3 regions of the Bacillus sp. N6 genome follow, and region 1 is predicted to be linked to each of the others. Evidence: predicted binding sites of a transcription regulator. Region 1 holds the regulator's gene; each other region holds the start of a gene.
The links. The regulator CtsR, encoded in region 1, represses protease genes until heat stress. The targets are predictions, from matches to a motif close to ATGGTCAATAAAGGTCAAACA.

Region 1 (4,293 bases):
TCGAACCTGGAGATAGCTGGTTCTCCCCGAAATAGCTTTAGGGCTAGCCTTAAGTGTAAGAGTCTTGGAGGTAGAGCACTGATTGAACTAGGGGTCCTCATCGGATTACCGAATTCAGTCAAACTCCGAATGCCAATGACTTATCCTTAGGAGTCAGACTGCGAGTGATAAGATCCGTAGTCAAGAGGGAAACAGCCCAGATCGCCAGCTAAGGTCCCAAAGTGTGTATTAAGTGGAAAAGGATGTGGAGTTGCTTAGACAACTAGGATGTTGGCTTAGAAGCAGCCACCATTTAAAGAGTGCGTAATAGCTCACTAGTCGAGTGACTCTGCGCCGAAAATGTACCGGGGCTAAATACACCACCGAAGCTGCGAATTGATACCAATGGTATCAGTGGTAGGGGAGCGTTCTAAGTGCAGTGAAGTCAGACCGGAAGGACTGGTGGAGCGCTTAGAAGTGAGAATGCCGGTATGAGTAGCGAAAGACGGGTGAGAATCCCGTCCACCGAATGCCTAAGGTTTCCTGAGGAAGGCTCGTCCGCTCAGGGTTAGTCAGGACCTAAGCCGAGGCCGACAGGCGTAGGCGATGGACAACAGGTTGATATTCCTGTACCACCTCTTTATCGTTTGAGCAATGGAGGGACGCAGAAGGATAGAAGAAGCGTGCGATTGGTTGTGCACGTCCAAGCAGTTAGGCTGATAAGTAGGCAAATCCGCTTATCGTGAAGGCTGAGCTGTGATGGGGAAGCTCCTTATGGAGCGAAGTCTTTGATTCCCCGCTGCCAAGAAAAGCTTCTAGCGAGATAAAAGGTGCCTGTACCGCAAACCGACACAGGTAGGCGAGGAGAGAATCCTAAGGTGTGCGAGAGAACTCTGGTTAAGGAACTCGGCAAAATGACCCCGTAACTTCGGGAGAAGGGGTGCTTTCTTAACGGAAAGCCGCAGTGAATAGGCCCAAGCGACTGTTTAGCAAAAACACAGCTCTCTGCGAAGCCGTAAGGCGAAGTATAGGGGGTGACACCTGCCCGGTGCTGGAAGGTTAAGGAGAGGGGTTAGCGTAAGCGAAGCTCTGAACTGAAGCCCCAGTAAACGGCGGCCGTAACTATAACGGTCCTAAGGTAGCGAAATTCCTTGTCGGGTAAGTTCCGACCCGCACGAAAGGTGTAACGATTTGGGCACTGTCTCAACCAGAGACTCGGTGAAATTATAGTACCTGTGAAGATGCAGGTTACCCGCGACAGGACGGAAAGACCCCGTGGAGCTTTACTGTAGCCTGATATTGAATTTTGGTACAGTTTGTACAGGATAGGCGGGAGCCATTGAAACCGGAGCGCTAGCTTCGGTGGAGGCGCTGGTGGGATACCGCCCTGACTGTATTGAAATTCTAACCTACGGGTCTTATCGACCCGGGAGACAGTGTCAGGTGGGCAGTTTGACTGGGGCGGTCGCCTCCTAAAGTGTAACGGAGGCGCCCAAAGGTTCCCTCAGAATGGTTGGAAATCATTCGTAGAGTGCAAAGGCATAAGGGAGCTTGACTGCGAGACCTACAAGTCGAGCAGGGACGAAAGTCGGGCTTAGTGATCCGGTGGTTCCGCATGGAAGGGCCATCGCTCAACGGATAAAAGCTACCCCGGGGATAACAGGCTTATCTCCCCCAAGAGTCCACATCGACGGGGAGGTTTGGCACCTCGATGTCGGCTCATCGCATCCTGGGGCTGTAGTCGGTCCCAAGGGTTGGGCTGTTCGCCCATTAAAGCGGTACGCGAGCTGGGTTCAGAACGTCGTGAGACAGTTCGGTCCCTATCCGTCGTGGGCGTAGGAAATTTGAGAGGAGCTGTCCTTAGTACGAGAGGACCGGGATGGACGCACCGCTGGTGTACCAGTTGTTCTGCCAAGGGCATAGCTGGGTAGCTATGTGCGGAAGGGATAAGTGCTGAAAGCATCTAAGCATGAAGCCCCCCTCAAGATGAGATTTCCCATAGCGTAAGCTAGTAAGATCCCTGAAAGATGATCAGGTTGATAGGTTCGAGGTGGAAGCATGGTGACATGTGGAGCTGACGAATACTAATAGATCGAGGACTTAACCATATAATATGTAGCAAATGTTATCTAGTTTTGAAGGAATATGCCTTCATAGTTTGGTGATGATGGCAGAGAGGTCACACCCGTTCCCATACCGAACACGGAAGTTAAGCTCTCTAGCGCCGATGGTAGTTGGGACCTTGTCCCTGTGAGAGTAGGACGTCGCCAAGCAACTAAAACACGAGTCAAATGACTCGTGTTTTTTCGTGTTTTATTTTATAATCCATAGTAATAAAAAATGTGTTTAAAGTATTCATATTTTGTTTAAATACAGGGGAATGTGGCTAGGATAGTGAATAAGCAAAAGAGTTGCAAATTTTATTAATACGTATATAATTAAAGTCAAAGATAGTCAAAGTCAATAAAGGTGGCGGATAAATGAGAAATATATCTGATATCATTGAGCAATATCTAAAGCAAGTTATTGACTTAAGTAATAATAATGTGATTGAAATCAAGAGAAATGAGATTGCGGATCGATTCGAGTGCGTACCATCTCAAATCAATTATGTAATCAATACCCGTTTTACGTTAGAAAGAGGATTTGTAGTAGAAAGTAAACGTGGTGGAGGAGGTTACATTCGCATTATAAAAGTCAAACTGCATGATGATATAGACATTATTGATCAAATGCTTCATATGATTGATCATAGCGTTGCGCAAGGGAATGCAGAAAGTATGATTATACGTTTAATAGAAGAGGGAATCATAACAAATCGTGAAGCGAAACTGATGTTAAGTGTAATAGACCGTTCTGTATTATCAATGGATGTTCCTTCTCGAGATGAACTTAGGGCTCGAATATTATGCGCAATGTTAAGAACACTGAAATATAAATAAATATAACTTTTGTAAAAGATTGATAACTAAGATAAAGCAGTTAAATATTGTAGAAGTTTTGAAAAAGAACATGCACTTTTATTTAAATGGATTCAGGAAAGCGAACAATCTAGTAATGTATGAAAAGTACCATGAGATAGAGCGTTCCTGTTGTAAAGGTGGGGATAGTGATGACTTGTCAAAACTGTAACATAAGACCAGCAACTTTACATTATACAAAAGTAATTAACGAGAAGAAGGCGGAAGTTCATCTTTGTGAGCAATGTGCAGAGCAAAGTGGCTATACGTCTTTCTTTCAATCATCGCAGTCTAACTTTTCATTTCATGATTTATTTGCTGGTTTATTACACGGTGAATCAACAATGTTTGAAGAAGGAAAAAATGGATTTTCAAATGCAGATATAGTAAGGTGTCCAGATTGTAAGATGACATATGAACAATTTACAAAAGTCGGACGTTTTGGCTGTTCTTCTTGTTACGATACATTTAAGGAGCATTTAAAGCCATTATTAAAACGCCTTCACGGTGGGCATACAGAACATTGTGGAAAAATTCCGGAACGTATAGAAGGAAATATCCACTTAAAGAAAGAATTAGATGAACTAAAACTTATTCTGAAACAATACGTACAGAAAGAGGAATTTGAGAAAGCTGCAGAGGTAAGGGATAAAATCCGAGGTCTTGAAATACAGCTTAGTGAGCATAGGGAGGGGGAATAATTCTATGTCACTGGACAAAATTATGAACGAAGCAATTAGTCCATGGATGAAGGGGGATGGCCCTGATTCTGATATTGTTTTAAGTAGTCGAATTCGTTTGGCTCGTAATTTTAAACAATATCAATTTTCCACTATGCAAAACGAAGAAGAAGCTAAACAGATTCATGAATTATTCAAAAAGAAATTTATAAATAAAGCAGTAGGGTCCTTTGGGGAGTTTGGACTATTAAAGATGAATGAATTAACCCCTCTTCAAAGGAGAGTTTTAGTCGAAAAGCATTTAATTAGTCCAAATCTTGCAGGGACAGAATATGGAGCATGTCTACTATCAGAAAGTGAACATATTAGTGTTATGCTTAATGAAGAAGACCATATTCGGATTCAGTGCCTATTTTCAGGATTACAGTTATCAGAGGCGCTTCAAAGCGCCAATCAAATAGATAATTGGATTGAGAAAGAAGTTGAATACGCTTTTGATGAGTCACTTGGATATATTACAAGTTGTCCTACTAATGTTGGCACAGGGTTAAGAGCTTCTGTGATGATTCATTTACCGGGACTGGTTTTAACAAAAAGAATTAGCCGTATTATACAAGTAATTCAAAAATTAGGGTTAGTAGTAAGAGGAATATACGGTGAAGGTAGCGAAGCGT
Region 2 (4,293 bases), 1.0 Mb from region 1:
CGAAAAACCCCCTTTATTTAGCTGAAAACAATCGACGCGATGTCTCTTGCGTCTACTTATAGTATGGACATTTGGCAGGAAACTATAAGTAGGGAATTTTTAGATTACAACCCAAGAACCTCTTCTAAATATAAAGCGATACCATCTTCTTCGTTCGTTAGCGTCGTATGGTTTGCGAGTGATTTTAATTCAGGGATGGCATTCCCCATTGCGATGCCGTGACCAGCAAATTCAATCATTTCAAAATCATTATCTTCGTCACCGAAAGCGATAATTCGCTCTTGTGGAATGTTGTAATGACTAGAAATTTTTTGTAATCCAACCGCTTTATTTAATCCGCTTTTCACAATCTCAATAATCGGCCAAGGTGCGCCCCATTTTCTATGATCGATTACTTCCGCGTGCATATCCGTTAAATGTTGACGAATTGCAGTGGAATGCTCGTCATGTGCATCAATTAATAAGCAAGTTGGATGATCGTTTAAAATATTTAATAAGTCTCCCGTAAAAATCTTAGGAGAGCCGAATTCGAAAATATGTTTTTTATCTTCATCAATTTCACGAACATACACATCGTCCATTACTTCCGCGTATATATTTTTTACGCCGAAATCAAAGCAAGCTCGTACAATTTCTTGCGCTGTTGCTAGCTCAAGAGGAGAGTGATGTGTTCCCCAGCTTGAATCAAGAGGATGATGTACGTAAGCACCGTTAAAGTTTACGATAGGTGTGTTAAGAGCAAGTTCTTTATAGTAATCATAACTAGCACGGAATGGACGTCCTGTTGAAATAACAACAATATGTCCCTGTTCCTTTGCTTTTGCAATTGTATGTTTCGTTCGAGTGGAAATTATTTTGTTGTCTGTTAATAAAGTACCGTCTAAGTCTAATGCGATTAAATGTTGTTTGTTCATAATTTCACCTCTTATAATAATTTTTTTGTATCTATCTGTATTTCCGTTTTTAATATGCAGAAATAAGAGGTTAGACTCGGTGAAATCACCATAGATGGAAATTTCACTATATATCCATCTTACGTCTCAAAGTGCTGCGGTGTCTACTATTTATCGTTGGAAATTAAGAAAAGTCAACATCTTTTTAGAAAGTTCAAACAATGTTTCTTTCATTATGTACAAATTGTGAAAAGGGTTACATTGCTCGTGTGATGAGACTTATAATGAACATGTAATCTTCTCGTATATGTTTGACTCTCCTTTGAAACTAGCCTAGAGTAGGTTGGTTTCTTTTTTTTTCTACAAGTAGGAAAGAAATCCCTCCTTACGCTTGTATCATTCATATATATGTACAAGGACGAGATGTAGTACTGTTTCCTAAACATGACAGAAAACCTTTCTTTTAAAATGGATATACTAATGAGGCAAAGACGTCATGGAAGGAGAATGAAAATGGGACAAAATCGCAGGTTTCGTTCTGGACAAAAAGCGCCGAATGATGGTATTTATGTAGAAATTGGTGAAACGGGAAGTATGGTGAAAAATCCGCAAATGGTACAATTAACTGCCGGTGAAAAGTTTCCAGATAATACGAATCATAACCGTCAGTGGACATATAAAAGAAAACCGTAACAGAAGCCGCAATCGTTATTGCGGCTTTTTTGTCGTTACACATTATAATTTCATTTACCGTATTTTTAAAACAATATAATGAATGCTTCCTTTTTCTTTTTCCAATAATAAGTTTGAAAATACATAGGCAAAATTATTGTATAAAAAAGTCAGTTGGCGTATAATCAAATCAAAGGTCAAAGAAAGTCAAACTTTTGGAGGGCTGTAAAGATGGACTTAAATCAAATGACAACAAAAACACAAGAGGCGATTATGAGTGCCCAATCTTTAGCGGTATCTCATCATCACCAAGAGGTGGATACTGTTCATCTATTACTTGCATTATTAGAAGAGCAAGATGGATTAGCAGTACGTATATTTCAAAAAATGAATGTTGATATAGAAGCATTAAAGCAAAGCGCTGAAAGCTTAATTAAAAAGAAACCTTCTGTAACAGGGAGCGGTGCAGAGGTTGGAAAATTGTATGTAACGAGCGCTCTGCAACAATTGCTTGTAAGAGCAGGGAAAGAAGCAGAAAAATTGCAGGATGATTACATTTCAGTCGAACATGTATTGCTTGCTTTTTCCGAAGAAAAAGGCGATATAAATCAATTATTTGCAAGATTGCATATTACGAAAGATAACTTATTACAGTCTTTAATGACAGTTCGGGGGAATCAAAGAGTGACTAGTCAAAATCCAGAAGCAACTTATGAAGCGTTAGAAAAATATGGCCGTGATTTAGTGGCAGAAGTCAGAGCCGGGAAAATTGATCCTGTTATCGGCCGAGATAGTGAAATTCGACGCGTTATCCGCATTCTTTCACGTAAAACGAAAAACAATCCTGTTTTAATTGGTGAGCCAGGTGTTGGTAAAACAGCAATCGTTGAAGGATTAGCACAGCGTATTGTGAAAAAGGATGTACCTGAAGGATTGAAAGATAGAACGATTTTTGCGTTAGATATGAGTGCGCTCGTAGCAGGTGCGAAATTCCGTGGTGAGTTCGAAGAGCGTCTGCAAGCTGTATTAAATGAAATTAAAAAGAGTGAAGGACGCATTTTATTATTCATTGATGAACTTCATACAATCGTTGGAGCTGGTAAAACAGAAGGTGCGATGGATGCAGGAAATATGTTAAAACCGATGCTTGCTCGTGGTGAACTGCATTGTATCGGGGCGACAACATTAGATGAATATCGTAAATATATTGAAAAAGATCCAGCACTAGAAAGACGTTTCCAACAAGTATTAGCAGAAGAACCAACTGTTGAAGATACGATTTCCATATTACGTGGATTAAAAGAACGCTTTGAAATTTATCACGGTGTAAATATTCATGACCGTGCGATTGTAGCAGCGTCAGTTTTATCAGATCGATATATTTCAGATCGCTTCTTACCGGATAAAGCGATTGACCTTGTTGATGAAGCGTGCGCAACAATTCGTACAGAAATCGATTCTATGCCGACAGAATTAGATGAAGTAACGCGTCGTATTATGCAGCTGGAAATTGAAGAAGCGGCTCTTGGAAAAGAAACGGATCGTGGTAGCCAAGAGCGTCTAAAAACATTGCAACGTGAATTATCGGATTTAAAAGAAGTTGCAAGTGGTATGAGAGCGAAATGGGAGAAAGAAAAAGAAGACATTCACAAAGTTCGTGACTTACGTGAACATTTAGAACGTCTGCGCCGTGAATTAGAAGAAGCAGAAGGTAATTACGATTTAAATAAAGCAGCCGAACTTCGTCACGGGAAAATTCCTGCAATCGAAAAAGAATTAAAAGAAGCGGAAGAAATGGGCGCGCATAATAAAGAAGAAAATCGTTTATTACGTGAGGAAGTAAGTGAAGAAGAAATTGCAGATATTGTTTCACGCTGGACTGGTATTCCTGTTGCTAAACTTGTTGAAGGCGAACGTGAGAAATTACTACGCTTAGAGCAAATCTTATCAGAGCGTGTCATCGGACAAGAGGAAGCAGTAAGCCTAGTATCAGACGCGGTTCTTCGTGCACGCGCTGGTATTAAAGACCCGAATCGTCCAATTGGTTCCTTCATTTTCTTAGGCCCTACGGGTGTTGGTAAAACAGAACTTGCAAAAACGTTAGCGCAGTCTTTATTCGATAGTGAAGAGCAAATGATTCGTATTGACATGTCTGAGTATATGGAGAAACACGCTGTGTCACGCTTAATTGGTGCGCCTCCTGGATATGTAGGATATGAAGAGGGCGGTCAATTAACAGAAGCGGTAAGACGTAAACCATATTCAGTTATTTTGTTAGACGAAATCGAAAAAGCACATCCAGAAGTATTCAACATTTTATTACAAATGTTAGATGATGGACGCATTACAGATTCACAAGGAAGAACAGTAGACTTTAAAAACACAGTTATTATTATGACTTCAAATATTGGATCTGCTCATTTACTAGAGGGATTAGAAGAAGATGGTTCGATTAAAGAGGAATCAAGAGACCTTGTAATGGGGCAATTAAGAGGACATTTCCGCCCTGAATTTTTAAACCGTGTTGATGAAATTATTTTATTCAAACCTCTTACAACGAATGAAATTAAAGGCATTGTTGATAAAATTGTAAAAGAACTACAAGGCCGTCTAGCTGACCGTCACATTACAGTAGAATTAACAGATGCAGCAAAAGAATTTGTTGTAGAAGCTGGTTTCGACCCAATGTACGGAGCTCGTCCATTAAAACGATACGTACAACGTCAAG
Region 3 (4,293 bases), 450 kb from region 1:
GGTGCATCCAGTCATAATACAGCTGTAGAAAAACAATTCCGCTATCCTACCGAATACGGCGGACAAAAGCCACCTACTGCACAGTGGACAGTAACCGGAGCAGGAGCCGCCATTTTAAGCGATACTGGACATGGTCCAAGAGTAACCTCTGCAACAATCGGACGAGTGGTTGATATGGGCTTAACGGATCCGTTTAATATGGGAGGCGCAATGGCTCCAGCTGCAGTTGATACAATTGAAGCCCATTTACGTGAACGCCAAATTGATGCCTCTTACTACGATTTAATCGTAACAGGCGATCTCGGACATGTAGGACGCGAAATTGCTTATGACTTACTACATAAACACGGAACGAAAGTAACGAGCGAACAATTTCAAGATTGCGGAATTATCATTTATAGAGAAGGACAACCAGTCATAGCTGGTGCTAGCGGGCCTGGATGTTCCGCAACAGTCGTGTACGGTCATTTATTAAACCGAATGAAAAGAGGAGAGTTCAAAAAAATACTTGTCGTTGCGACAGGCGCTTTACTATCTCCACTTACATTCCAACAAGAAGAAACGATTCCGTGTATCGCTCACGCCGTTTCGATTGAATTTGGAGGTGCAACGCAATGATTTTTTTCTGGGCTTTCGTCATCGGCGGACTCATATGCGTAATCGGACAACTTATGTTTGATGTCGGCAAGTTAACACCAGCTCATACAATGGCAACACTCGTTGTTGCTGGAGCTATATTAGATGGATTTAATTTGTATGAGCCATTAATTGATTTCGCTGGAGCCGGGGCAACTGTACCTATTACAAGCTTTGGTAATGCCCTCGTTCATGGCGCAATGGAAGAAGCTGCAAAACATGGCATCGTTGGCGTTATTACTGGCATGTTTAAAGTAACGAGCGCCGGCGTATCCGCGGCTATTATTTTCGGCTTCATAGGTGCATTGTTATTTAAACCGAAAGGATAAGGAGTGTTTGTATGACTGTTATCGCTAGCGTAAAAACTTGCCTTGCTAGTGTAAGAGGAGCTCAAGCAAGTTTAAGCTCTCTTTCATTAAATTCACAAGACGACGAATCCAAACGCGTATTTCATGAATGTATGTTAGAAATGGAAAACGTCATCGCTGATTTACAGAATAGAGTTTCAGTATTAGAACGTGAAGAACCTCAATATAAAGGGTTTTAAGTAGACTGGAGGAAATGACTATGTCTCACCTGCCGGAATGGACACTTGTCATTCTTCGCTCTGTATTCATATTAATTATTTTATTCGCTATTACGAAATGGTTAGGGAAAAGACAAATCTCTCAGCTCTCCTTTTTTGAATACATTGCCGGAATGACAATTGGTGACATCGCTGCCCAAGTATCTACAGGGCTCGATTCAAAATTTTTTCACGGCGTCTTTGCGATACTCATTTTCGCTGTGGTACCTTTTTTAACAGGAATCCTCTCTTTAAAGAACAAAACAGCTCGGGATTTCTTTGAAGGGAAATCTACCGTATTAATAAAAGATGGAAAGATACTCGAAGATAACTTAAAGAAAGAAAAATATACGAGTGACGAATTACTGGAACTTCTCCGTGGAAAAAGTGCGTTCAGCGTAGCTGAAGTCGAATTTGCTGTCTTAGAACCGAGTGGAGAATTAAATGTACTATTAAAGAAAGATTCTCAGCCACTTACTGCAAAAGACATCGGTTTAAAAGTACCAAACGAGAAAGAACCACAAACTGTTATTATGGATGGAAATGTACTAGATGAACCTCTTTCAGCAAGCGGACATAACCGCGCTTGGTTACATTCAGAATTAGAAAAACTCGGCGTTGTTATTGAAAATGTCTTTCTCGGTCAAGTCGATTCATACGGACAACTTACTATCGACATTTACAATGACAAACTCCAAATGCCTTCTCCTCAAAACAAACCTTTATTATTAGCATCTTTAAAAAAATGTCATGCTGATCTTGAACTATTTTCCCTAGAAACAAAGTCGAAATCAGCAAGCGAAATGTATAGTAAAAACGCGAAACAAATCGAAAAGATTTTAAATAAAGTAACCTATCTTTTAAAAGAGTAATTATCGAAAGAACGCTTCAGTTAAAAGGCGTTCTTTTCTTTTTTCTCCAGTTTTCATAACGTTTAAATTTATGTAATTCGGTTATGATGTTGAAGATACATAAGCAGGGAATTTCGAAAACATAGCGAATATTTCATGGTACAACTACATATTTTTTTGATTTAAAGTGGTTTCGTTTGACCTTTATTGACCATAATTGTATTATAAGACTAAGAAAGCTTTATAAGGAGGAAATAACAGATGAATTTAATTCCTACAGTAATTGAACAAACAAATCGTGGAGAACGCGCTTACGATATTTACTCTCGACTACTAAAAGACCGCATCATTATGCTTGGTAGTGCAATTGATGACAACGTAGCTAACTCAATCGTTTCCCAGCTTTTATTCTTGGAATCTCAAGATCCAGAAAAAGATATTCACATCTACATCAACAGCCCTGGTGGTTCTATCACAGCAGGTATGGCAATCTATGATACAATGCAGTTTATTAAGCCACAAGTATCAACAATCTGTATCGGTATGGCTGCATCTATGGGTGCATTCTTACTTGCAGCAGGTGAAAAAGGCAAACGTTATGCACTTCCAAACAGTGAAGTAATGATTCACCAACCACTTGGTGGAGCACAAGGTCAAGCGACTGAAATCGAAATCGCTGCAAAACGTATCCTATTCTTACGTGAAAAACTAAACCAAATTCTTGCTGACCGCACTGGTCAACCACTTGAAGTACTACAACGCGACACAGACCGCGACAACTTCATGACAGCGGAAAAAGCTTTAGAATACGGTTTAATCGATAAGATCTTTACAAATCGTTAATACTTAAAAGCGAAAGCGGCTCGTTTAGAATCGCAGGGCGATGGAGCCCCTGATTCCGAGGCGCTTTTTGCCTCGAATGAAGGGGCGAAACAACCGGAGATTCTAAACGCTAGAGCTAGATATAACTAAAAGCGGAAGCGCCCTATAATTGGGCGCTTCTTTTATATATTGTTCCCCGCTCACATACCCCATCCAGTATCCCTCTAAATATATCAACGATTTTGCAATTATATCGAACAAAACTCAAATTATATCAACGATTTTTTTAATATATCAACGGTTCGACACAACATATCGATTTACCGACAATCTCCGACAAGGACAAACCAGCTAAATACCCCTCCCCGCTAATCCGCACAAACAACAAAACAAAAAAACTATCGCATATACGCGATAGCTCTTTATTGTACATATGCAGCTAATGCTTCTAAAGCCTCTTCTGCATCTGAACCTTCTGTTGTAATTGTTATCATGCTTCCAGTTCCAATTGCTAAGCTCATAATCCCCATTATGCTCTTTGCATTTACTGTCTTTCCATCTTTCTCAATAAAGATATCTGCATGAAAGCGATTTGCCTCTTGTACAAACAACGCAGCCGGACGTGCTTGTAAACCGTTTTTTAATGAAACCTGAACTCGTTTTTGAACCACAGCTCCATTTCCCCTTTAACCTCTTATTTTTTTGCTACCGTTTCCCCCGCGCGTAATTTCTCTGCAATTTCATCGATTTTACGCAAACGATGATTAATACCCGATTTACTAATTTTCCCCCCGGATACCATCTCACCTAACTCTTTCAATGTTACATCTTGATAATCTCTTCGTAGTTGCGCAATCTCTTGTAGTTTATCTGGCAATATATCAAGACCAACCGTCTCATCAATATAGCGGATATTTTCAATCTGCCTTAGCGCTGCACCAATTGTTTTATTTAAATTAGCTGTTTCGCAGTTCACTAAACGATTTACGGAATTACGCATATCACGTACGATTCGAATATCTTCAAACCTTAAAAGTGCATTATGAGCACCAATAATATTTAAAAATTCCGTAATTTTCTCCGCTTCTTTCAAATACGTAATGTACCCTTTTCTTCTTTCCAACGTCTTACTATTTAAATCAAATCCGTTCATCAGTTCACATATAGCATCATTATGTTCCTTATATAACGAAAAGATCTCTAAATGATAAGATGATGTTTCTGGGTTATTTACTGAACCACCTGCTAAAAATGCACCGCGTAAATACGATCGTTTACAACACTTCTTCTCAATCAATTCTTGTGATATATTTCGAATAAATGAAAAGTCATCTCGAACGATATGAAGATCGGCTAATATTTCGCGAGACTTTTCAACAAGCCTTACGATATATACATTATTTTTCTTCAATCGCATTT

Region 2: clpB (ATP-dependent chaperone ClpB) is a predicted target of CtsR. The motif match lies at 1,759-1,779, and genes of this name have one in related genera.
Region 3: clpP (ATP-dependent Clp endopeptidase proteolytic subunit ClpP) is a predicted target of CtsR. The motif match lies at 2,247-2,267, and genes of this name have one in related genera.

What each region holds. Positions count from the first base shown of each region.
Region 1 covers NZ_CM127843.1:90,176-94,468, forward strand. Annotated here, with positions in the region: rRNA gene ACUXVC_RS00500 (23S ribosomal RNA) at 1-2,087, shown strand, start outside; rRNA gene rrf (5S ribosomal RNA) at 2,137-2,252, shown strand; gene ctsR (transcriptional regulator CtsR) at 2,460-2,921, shown strand; gene ACUXVC_RS00515 (UvrB/UvrC motif-containing protein) at 3,092-3,640, shown strand; gene ACUXVC_RS00520 (protein arginine kinase) at 3,645-4,293, shown strand, end outside.
Region 2 covers NZ_CM127843.1:1,136,804-1,141,096, forward strand. Annotated here, with positions in the region: gene ACUXVC_RS05880 (Cof-type HAD-IIB family hydrolase) at 105-914, opposite strand; gene ACUXVC_RS05885 (YjzC family protein) at 1,407-1,586, shown strand; gene clpB (ATP-dependent chaperone ClpB) at 1,797-4,293, shown strand, end outside.
Region 3 covers NZ_CM127843.1:4,990,814-4,995,106, forward strand. Annotated here, with positions in the region: gene spoVAD (stage V sporulation protein AD) at 1-618, shown strand, start outside; gene spoVAE (stage V sporulation protein AE) at 615-965, shown strand; gene ACUXVC_RS25865 (DUF1657 domain-containing protein) at 977-1,183, shown strand; gene ACUXVC_RS25870 (DUF421 domain-containing protein) at 1,204-2,073, shown strand; gene clpP (ATP-dependent Clp endopeptidase proteolytic subunit ClpP) at 2,314-2,895, shown strand; gene ACUXVC_RS25880 (HPr family phosphocarrier protein) at 3,297-3,545, opposite strand; gene whiA (DNA-binding protein WhiA) at 3,569-4,293, opposite strand, start outside.